Regions from separate parts of the Comamonas sp. HJ-2 genome, predicted to be linked through region 2. Evidence: predicted binding sites of a transcription regulator. Region 2 holds the regulator's gene; the other holds the start of a gene.

Region 1 (3,406 bases), on a different contig from region 2:
CGGGTCCAGTCATTGCCCAGGCCGCCGGCAAACTTGGACAGCAGGGCGTTTTCCTTGATGGATTCGTAGATGCCGTCCAGGTCGTCGGGCACGGTGGTCAGGTAGCAGGACGACAGCTGCGAGCGCAGCGTGCCGCTGTTGAACAGCGTCGGGGTGGACGACATGAAGTCGAAGGACGACAGCAGCTCGTAGAACTCGATGGCACGGGCGTTGCGGTCGGGCTCGTTCAGCGCCAGGCCCATGGCCACGCGCATGAAGAAGGACTGGGGCAGCTCGATGCGGGTCTTGCGCACGTGCAGGAAGTAGCGGTCGTACAGGGTCTGCAGACCGAGGTAGTCGAACTGTTCGTCGCGCTCGGCCTTCAGAGCCTTGGCCAGACGGGGCAGGTCGTAGTTCAGCAGCTCGGGGTTGAGCAGCTCGTTGTCCACGCCCTTTTGCACAAAGCCGGGGAAGTAGTCGGCATAGGCCGCCTGCATTTCTGCGGGCTGCACGTCGCGGCCCATGACTTCGCGCACGATGGTGTGCAGCAGCAGGCGGGCAGTGACGTAGGTGTAGTCGGGGTCTTTTTCGATCAGCGTACGGGCGGCCAGGATGGACGCCTTGTAGACCTCGGCCAGAGGCACGCCGTCGTACAGATTGCGCAGGGTTTCGGCCACGATGGGCGCGGACTGGATGTCGGCATTCAGATTGCGGCAGGAAGCGACGATCAGAGCCTCCAGGCGCTCCTGGTCCAGGGGCACGCGCTGGCCGTTGTCGGTCACATGCAGCACGGGCTTGGCGGCGGCAGCGGCGGCCACTTCGGCGGCCTTCTTCTGCTCGGCACGTTCCTGGTTGCGGCGCTCGCGGTACAGCACATAGGCACGGGCCACGTCCTGGTGACCGGCGCGCATCAGGCCCAGCTCGACCTGGTCCTGCACATCTTCGATATGGAAGGTGCCGCCATCGGGGCGCGAGCGCACCAGTGCGCGCACCACGCCTTCGGTCAGTTCGTTGACGGTGTCGCGCACGCTGGCAGATGCCGCGCCCTGTGCGCCGCGCACAGCCAGGAAAGCCTTGGTCAGGGCCACGGCAATCTTCTGGGGCGCGAAAGCCACCACATCGCCGCTGCGGCGGATGATCTGATAGCTGTCATTGGGGGAGGAAGAATTGGCTGCACCGGCAGGTGCGGCAGAAGGCAGTGAGTTCAACGCTTCTTGCATAAGTTCCTCTGAGTCAGTATGTGGATAGGCAGACAAAGGCCTGCACTGTGGGCAGGCCATCAAAAACACGATTCGGCGCCTCGGTTTACACATGGTTTGCACAGGGTGTGCACAACTTGTAAACACTAGATATGGGGTCTGAGGCTCTTCAAAACACTACCGGTAGTGTATCGCGCTTAAATCCGAGCGACCTGATGAAACTACTGAATCTGGCATTTCGAGCGCCGCTTGACAGCCGCAAAAATGACTTCATCCCGCATGAATAAAGGCCTGCGGCGCGGTTGCGCGCGGCGGCAGATCGGGCCGGAAATATGTAAAAAATTTGCGTGTTTGATGCAGGCGACAGTTGTTGCGCGCGCGCCATTGACATGCCGTTTCGAAGCCCCGCAACGATGGATGCTTGGGATTCTTAAAATGAGGAGCGCATGGCGCTTGCTGGTGCAGGATTTCAGCTGCGAATATGCATGAAATCGAGTGTTGAAAGGCGGTAGATGCTATGAAGATTTCAGGCTGCGCCTGAGGCTGCTGCACCGGGAGGGAATTCCCAGCTTCGGGTGCTGTCTGCGCTGGCCAGCTGCTGCTGCAGCCGCTGCCAGTCGAAACCGGGTCCGGGGTCCTGCTTGCGTCCGGGTGCGATGTGCTCGTGCCCGGCGATGTAGCGCACTGGATATTGCGCCGCGATGGCCATGCAAAGCTGCTGCAGGGCCTGGTACTGCGGAGCTTCAAAGCTCAGGCCTTCCAGGCCTTCGAGTTCGATGCCGATGGAGTCGTCGTTGCAGCGCTCGCGCCCGCGCCACTGGCTCACGCCGGCATGCCATGCGCGGTCGTCGCAACTGACGAACTGCCAGATCTCGCCCTGGCGCGTGATAAAGAAATGCGACGAGACTTCGAGGCCGCGAATGCCCTGGTAATAGGGGTGGGCGTCCCAGTCCAGCTGATTGGTGAATAGTTGCTGCACCGCGCCTGTGCCGTACTGGCCCGGAGGCAGGCTGATGGAGTGGATGACGACGAGGTCGATCTGCGCATCCGCAGGGCGAGGGCCGAAATTGGGAGATTTCAGCTGACGCGCCGCACCATACCAGCCGGCCTGCCAGGGCTGGGCCAGGGAGGAGGAAAGAGGCGTGAAATCAGACATTGTCGCTCTGGTGTTTGCTGCCTTCGGCCGGCAGGTCTATGCCCAGACGGTCGATGCGGTAGCGAATCTGGCGCAGGCTGATGCCCAGTCTGGCCGCCGTGGCTGTGCGGTTGAAGCCGTTGTCCTGCAGGGCTCTGACCAGGATGCTGCGCTCCTGCTCATCAAGCCAGCCTTGCAGATCCTCCGGCAGCGTGGCCGGACTGCCTGCGTGCTGAGCGTGCGGCGGCGGTGCGCTCGATGCCCAAGCGCCCGAGGAAGCCGCTGCCACCACACCAGCGCACTCGGCCGGCACGCCGGATTCGGGCAGACGCAGCGGGCCTTCCTCGCCCAGTGCAATGGCGCGGTGCAGCACGTTCTCCAGCTCGCGCACATTGCCAGGCAGCGGGAGCCGGGCTATCTGGCTCAGGCTGATGTTGTCCAGCTCCGGCGTAGCCAGTCCGGACTCGCGGGCCAGCTTTTGCAGCAAGGCCTGGCATAGCTGGCCCAGGTCTTCACGGCGCTCGCGCAGCGCGGGCAGCTCGATTTCGATGACATTGAGGCGATAGAACAGGTCCTGGCGGAAATTGCCTGCCTGCACTTCCGCTACCAGGTCGCGGTGGGTGGCGCTGACGATGCGCACATCGACGGCTTCTTCCTGGGTGCTGCCCAGCGGACGAATCTTGCGCTCCTGAATGGCGCGCAGCAGCTTCGCCTGCATGGCCAGGGGCAGGTCGCCGATTTCATCGAGAAACAAGGTGCCGCCCTGCGCGGCCTGGAAGTAGCCGGGCCTGTCCTGCGTGGCACCGGTGTAGGAGCCCTTGCGGGCACCGAAGAACTCGGCTTCGAGCAGGCTTTCCGGAATGGCGCCGCAGTTGACTGCGACCATGGGACCGTCGGCCCGCTGGCTGCAGCCGTGCAGGGCGCGTGCCACCAGTTCCTTGCCCGTGCCGGATTCACCGTGGATCAGCACGGGAGCCATGCCTTTGGCGACCTTGGCAATGCGCTGCTTGACCAGCTGCATGGCCTGAGACTTGCCAACCAGAGCCTCCAGGGCGCCAGCTGGCGTTCCCGCACCAGTGCCGCTGGCGGCCGA
Region 2 (3,406 bases):
GATTCCACAGCTGCGTGCGCAGGGCGCCGATGTGATCGTGCTGCTGATCCATGAGGGCGGGGCCACCACTTCGGGCCTGCAGGACGATAGCTGCCAAGGCCTGTCCGGTGCCATCGTGCCGATTCTGGAGCAGCTCTCCAGCGAGATCGATGTGGTGATTTCCGGTCACACCCATCGCTCCTATATCTGCGATTACGCCAGGGTGAATCCCCGCAAGCCCTTTTTGCTGACCAGCGCCGGCCAGTACGGCACGCTGCTGACCGAAATCCGGCTCTCGGTGGATGCGCGCACCGGCCGCGTGAGCCGCAAATCGGCGCACCAGACCATCGTGCAGGGCGAGGGCTATCGCAGCGTTGGCGGCATGGTGAGCTTGCAGCCCGAGTTTGTAGTCTTTGATGCCGATGCCGAAGTGGCGGCGCTGGTTGCTCGTTACAAGGCTGCGGCCAGGCCGCTGGCCGAGGCCGTTGCAGGCAGGCTTGCCGGACCTGTCAGCCGCATGCCGCAAGCCAATGGCGAAAGCGTGATGGGGCGCATCGTGGCCGACGCCATACTCGCGGCCACGCGCGATGCCTCAGCGGGTGGGGCGCAACTGGCCTTTGTGAACCCCGGCGGTGTGCGCGCCGACCTGCTGCCTGCGGCCGACGGCAGCGTGAGCTATGGACAGTTGTTCCGCGTTCAGCCGTTCGGCAATACGCTGATGGTGATGAGTCTGACGGGCGAGCAGATTCGCCAGGCGCTGGAGCAGCAGTTCGACAGTGGCAGCAACACCGTGAATGCGCCGCGCATTCTGCAGGTGTCCGAGGGCTTCAGCTACCGCTTTGACCGCAGCCAGCCCGCGGGTCGGCGCGTGAGCGAGTTGCGCCTCAACGGTCGATTGCTCGAGATGTCACAGCGCTACCGCGTGGGACTGCAAAGCTATCTGGGCAGCGGCGGCGACAACTTCAGCATTTTCACGCAAGGCATCGACGTGGTGGGTGGCATGCCGGATCTGGATGCCCTGGCCGAGCATGTACGCGAACAAAGCCGCAGCGGGCCGATGGCGCTACCTTTAAAGGAGCGTATTACGCGCGTTCATTAAGGAAACAAGATAGATATCTATTTGATTCCCATTGAAATAATGCGTATGAAGCTCATGATTTCATAGCAAACGCTTGCCGTCAATCGCGCAAAACAAAAGCCACCCGAGGGTGGCTTTTGGCATGGCATGGCATGGCATGGCATGGCATGGCATGGCGGTCAGGGCCAGGCCTAGGGCTTTTTGGCGGCCTTGGCCTTGGGGCTGCGAACCTCATCCATGATGTTCTTGAAGTCGTCCACATCCTCGAAGCTGCGGTACACGCTGGCAAACCGGATATAGCCGACCTTGTCCAGGCCCTTGAGTTCATCCATCACCAGCTCGCCGAGGCGGCTGGAATCGATTTCGCGCTGGCCCAGATTGAGCAGCCTGTCCTCGATTCGCTCTATGGCGGCATCTATGAGTTCGGTGCTCACGGGGCGCTTGCGCAGCGCGATCTGAAAAGAGCCTTGCAGCTTGGCGCGCTCGTATTCGATACGGCGGCCGTCTCTCTTGACCACGGTCGGAAAGCTGACCTCGGGGCGCTCGTAGGTCGTGAAGCGCTTGTCGCAGCCGCCGCAGCGGCGGCGGCGGCGAATGAAGCCCCCGTCCTCGGACTCGCGGGTTTCAACCACTTGCGTGTCCGGATGGTTGCAGAAGGGGCACTTCATGACAGCTCAGCGCAGCAGGAATTACTTGCTGTAGACAGGGAACTTGGCGGTCAGCTCGGCCACCTTGGCGCGCACGGCGGCCAGATTGGCTTCGTCTTCGGGCTTGTCCAGCACGTCAGCCACCAGATTGGCAGTGATGCGGGCTTCTTCCTCGCCGAAACCACGGGTGGTCATGGCGGGCGTGCCGATACGGATGCCGCTGGTCACGAAAGGCTTCTCGGGGTCGTTGGGGATGGCGTTCTTGTTCACGGTGATGTGAGCCAGACCCAGGGCCGCTTCGGCAGCCTTGCCGGTAATGCCCTTGGCGCGCAGGTCCACCAGCATCACGTGGCTTTCGGTGCGGCCGGAGACGATGCGCAGACCGCGCTCGGTCAGCGTTTCGGCAAACACCTTGGCGTTGTTCACGACCTGTTCCTGGTAGGCCTTGAACTCGGGAGTCAGGGCTTCCTTGAACGCCACGGCCTTGCCTGCGATGACATGCATCAGGGGGCCGCCTTGCAGGCCGGGGAAGATGGCGCTGTTGATGGCTTTCTCGTGCTCGGCCTTCATCAGGATCACGCCGCCACGAGGGCCGCGCAGGCTCTTGTGGGTTGTGGTGGTGACCACGTCGGCGTGGGGCACGGGGTTGGGGTACACGCCTGCGGCGATCAGGCCGGCATAGTGGGCCATGTCCACCCAGAAGATGGCGCCGACTTCCTTGGCGATCTTGGCGAAGCGCTCGAAGTCGATGCGCAGGGCATAGGCGGAAGCACCAGCCACGATGATGCGGGGCTTGTGCTCGCGGGCCAGCTCTTCGAGCTTGTCGTAGTCGATGGCTTCGTCGGCATTCAGACCGTAGGAAACGGCCTTGAACCATTTGCCGGACATGTTCAGCGCCATGCCGTGGGTCAGGTGACCGCCTTCGGCCAGGCTCATGCCCAGAATGGTGTCGCCTGGCTTGGCGAAAGCCATCAGCACAGCCTGGTTGGCCTGGGAGCCGGAATTGGGTTGCACATTGGCGGCTTCGGCGCCAAAGATCTGCTTGATGCGGTCAATGGCCAGTTGCTCGACCACGTCCACATGCTCGCAGCCACCGTAGTAGCGCTTGCCGGGGTAGCCTTCGGCGTACTTGTTGGTCAGCTGGGAGCCCTGGGCTTCCATCACGGCGGGCGAGCAGTAGTTCTCGCTGGCAATCAGCTCGATGTGCTCTTGCTGGCGATGGTTTTCAGCTTCAATAGCTGCAAACAGTTCGGGGTCGACTTTCGCGACGGTATCGGTGCGTTGAAACATGGCAGTCCTGTGAACTTAGAAATTCCCTTGAGGCCAAGGGCTGCCCAGGCGAACGGCTGAAACGCTTGCAGGCTGCAGTCGCTGCGGCTCTGGGCGGTACGCTCCCCGGTGGTTCACAGACCTTGCAGTCTGCCGGATTCCACGTCAGCGGCAGAAAATTCTGCGCCTATCGCCAGTTGCGTACACCCGCTAGTGTAGCTGAGCTGGCATGGCTGAAGAACCTATGCCCGTTTTTCCCGAAGGACCTGGCCGGGGCATAAAAAAAGCTGGCCGGAGCCAGCTTGAGAAATGCAGGGGTCTGTCGCTTAGAGGTTGGAATTGGCCAGTGCCACTTGCTGAGCGTGAGAGACCTTGGTGGCTTCGTCGGACTTGGCCGTCATTAGCGGGCTGGCCTGCAGGCCCACGCCCTGGC

Evidence for each region. The regulator NrdR, encoded in region 2, represses ribonucleotide reductase genes. The targets are predictions, from matches to a motif close to CACNANATNTNGTG.
Region 1: a site for NrdR is predicted at 1,323-1,336, ahead of ACWGXF_RS15075 (ribonucleoside-diphosphate reductase subunit alpha). Genes of this name have one in related genera too.

The regions. Positions count from the first base shown of each region.
Region 1 is NZ_JBSIFD010000017.1:35,537-38,942, reverse strand. It holds gene ACWGXF_RS15075 (ribonucleoside-diphosphate reductase subunit alpha) at 1-1,199, opposite strand, end outside; gene ampD (1,6-anhydro-N-acetylmuramyl-L-alanine amidase AmpD) at 1,705-2,334, opposite strand; gene ACWGXF_RS15065 (sigma-54-dependent transcriptional regulator) at 2,327-3,406, opposite strand, start outside.
Region 2 is NZ_JBSIFD010000006.1:138,873-142,278, forward strand. It holds gene ACWGXF_RS07610 (bifunctional metallophosphatase/5'-nucleotidase) at 1-1,078, shown strand, start outside; gene nrdR (transcriptional regulator NrdR) at 1,249-1,725, opposite strand; gene glyA (serine hydroxymethyltransferase) at 1,747-2,994, opposite strand; ZMP/ZTP riboswitch at 3,030-3,184, opposite strand; gene ACWGXF_RS07625 (lytic transglycosylase domain-containing protein) at 3,300-3,406, opposite strand, start outside.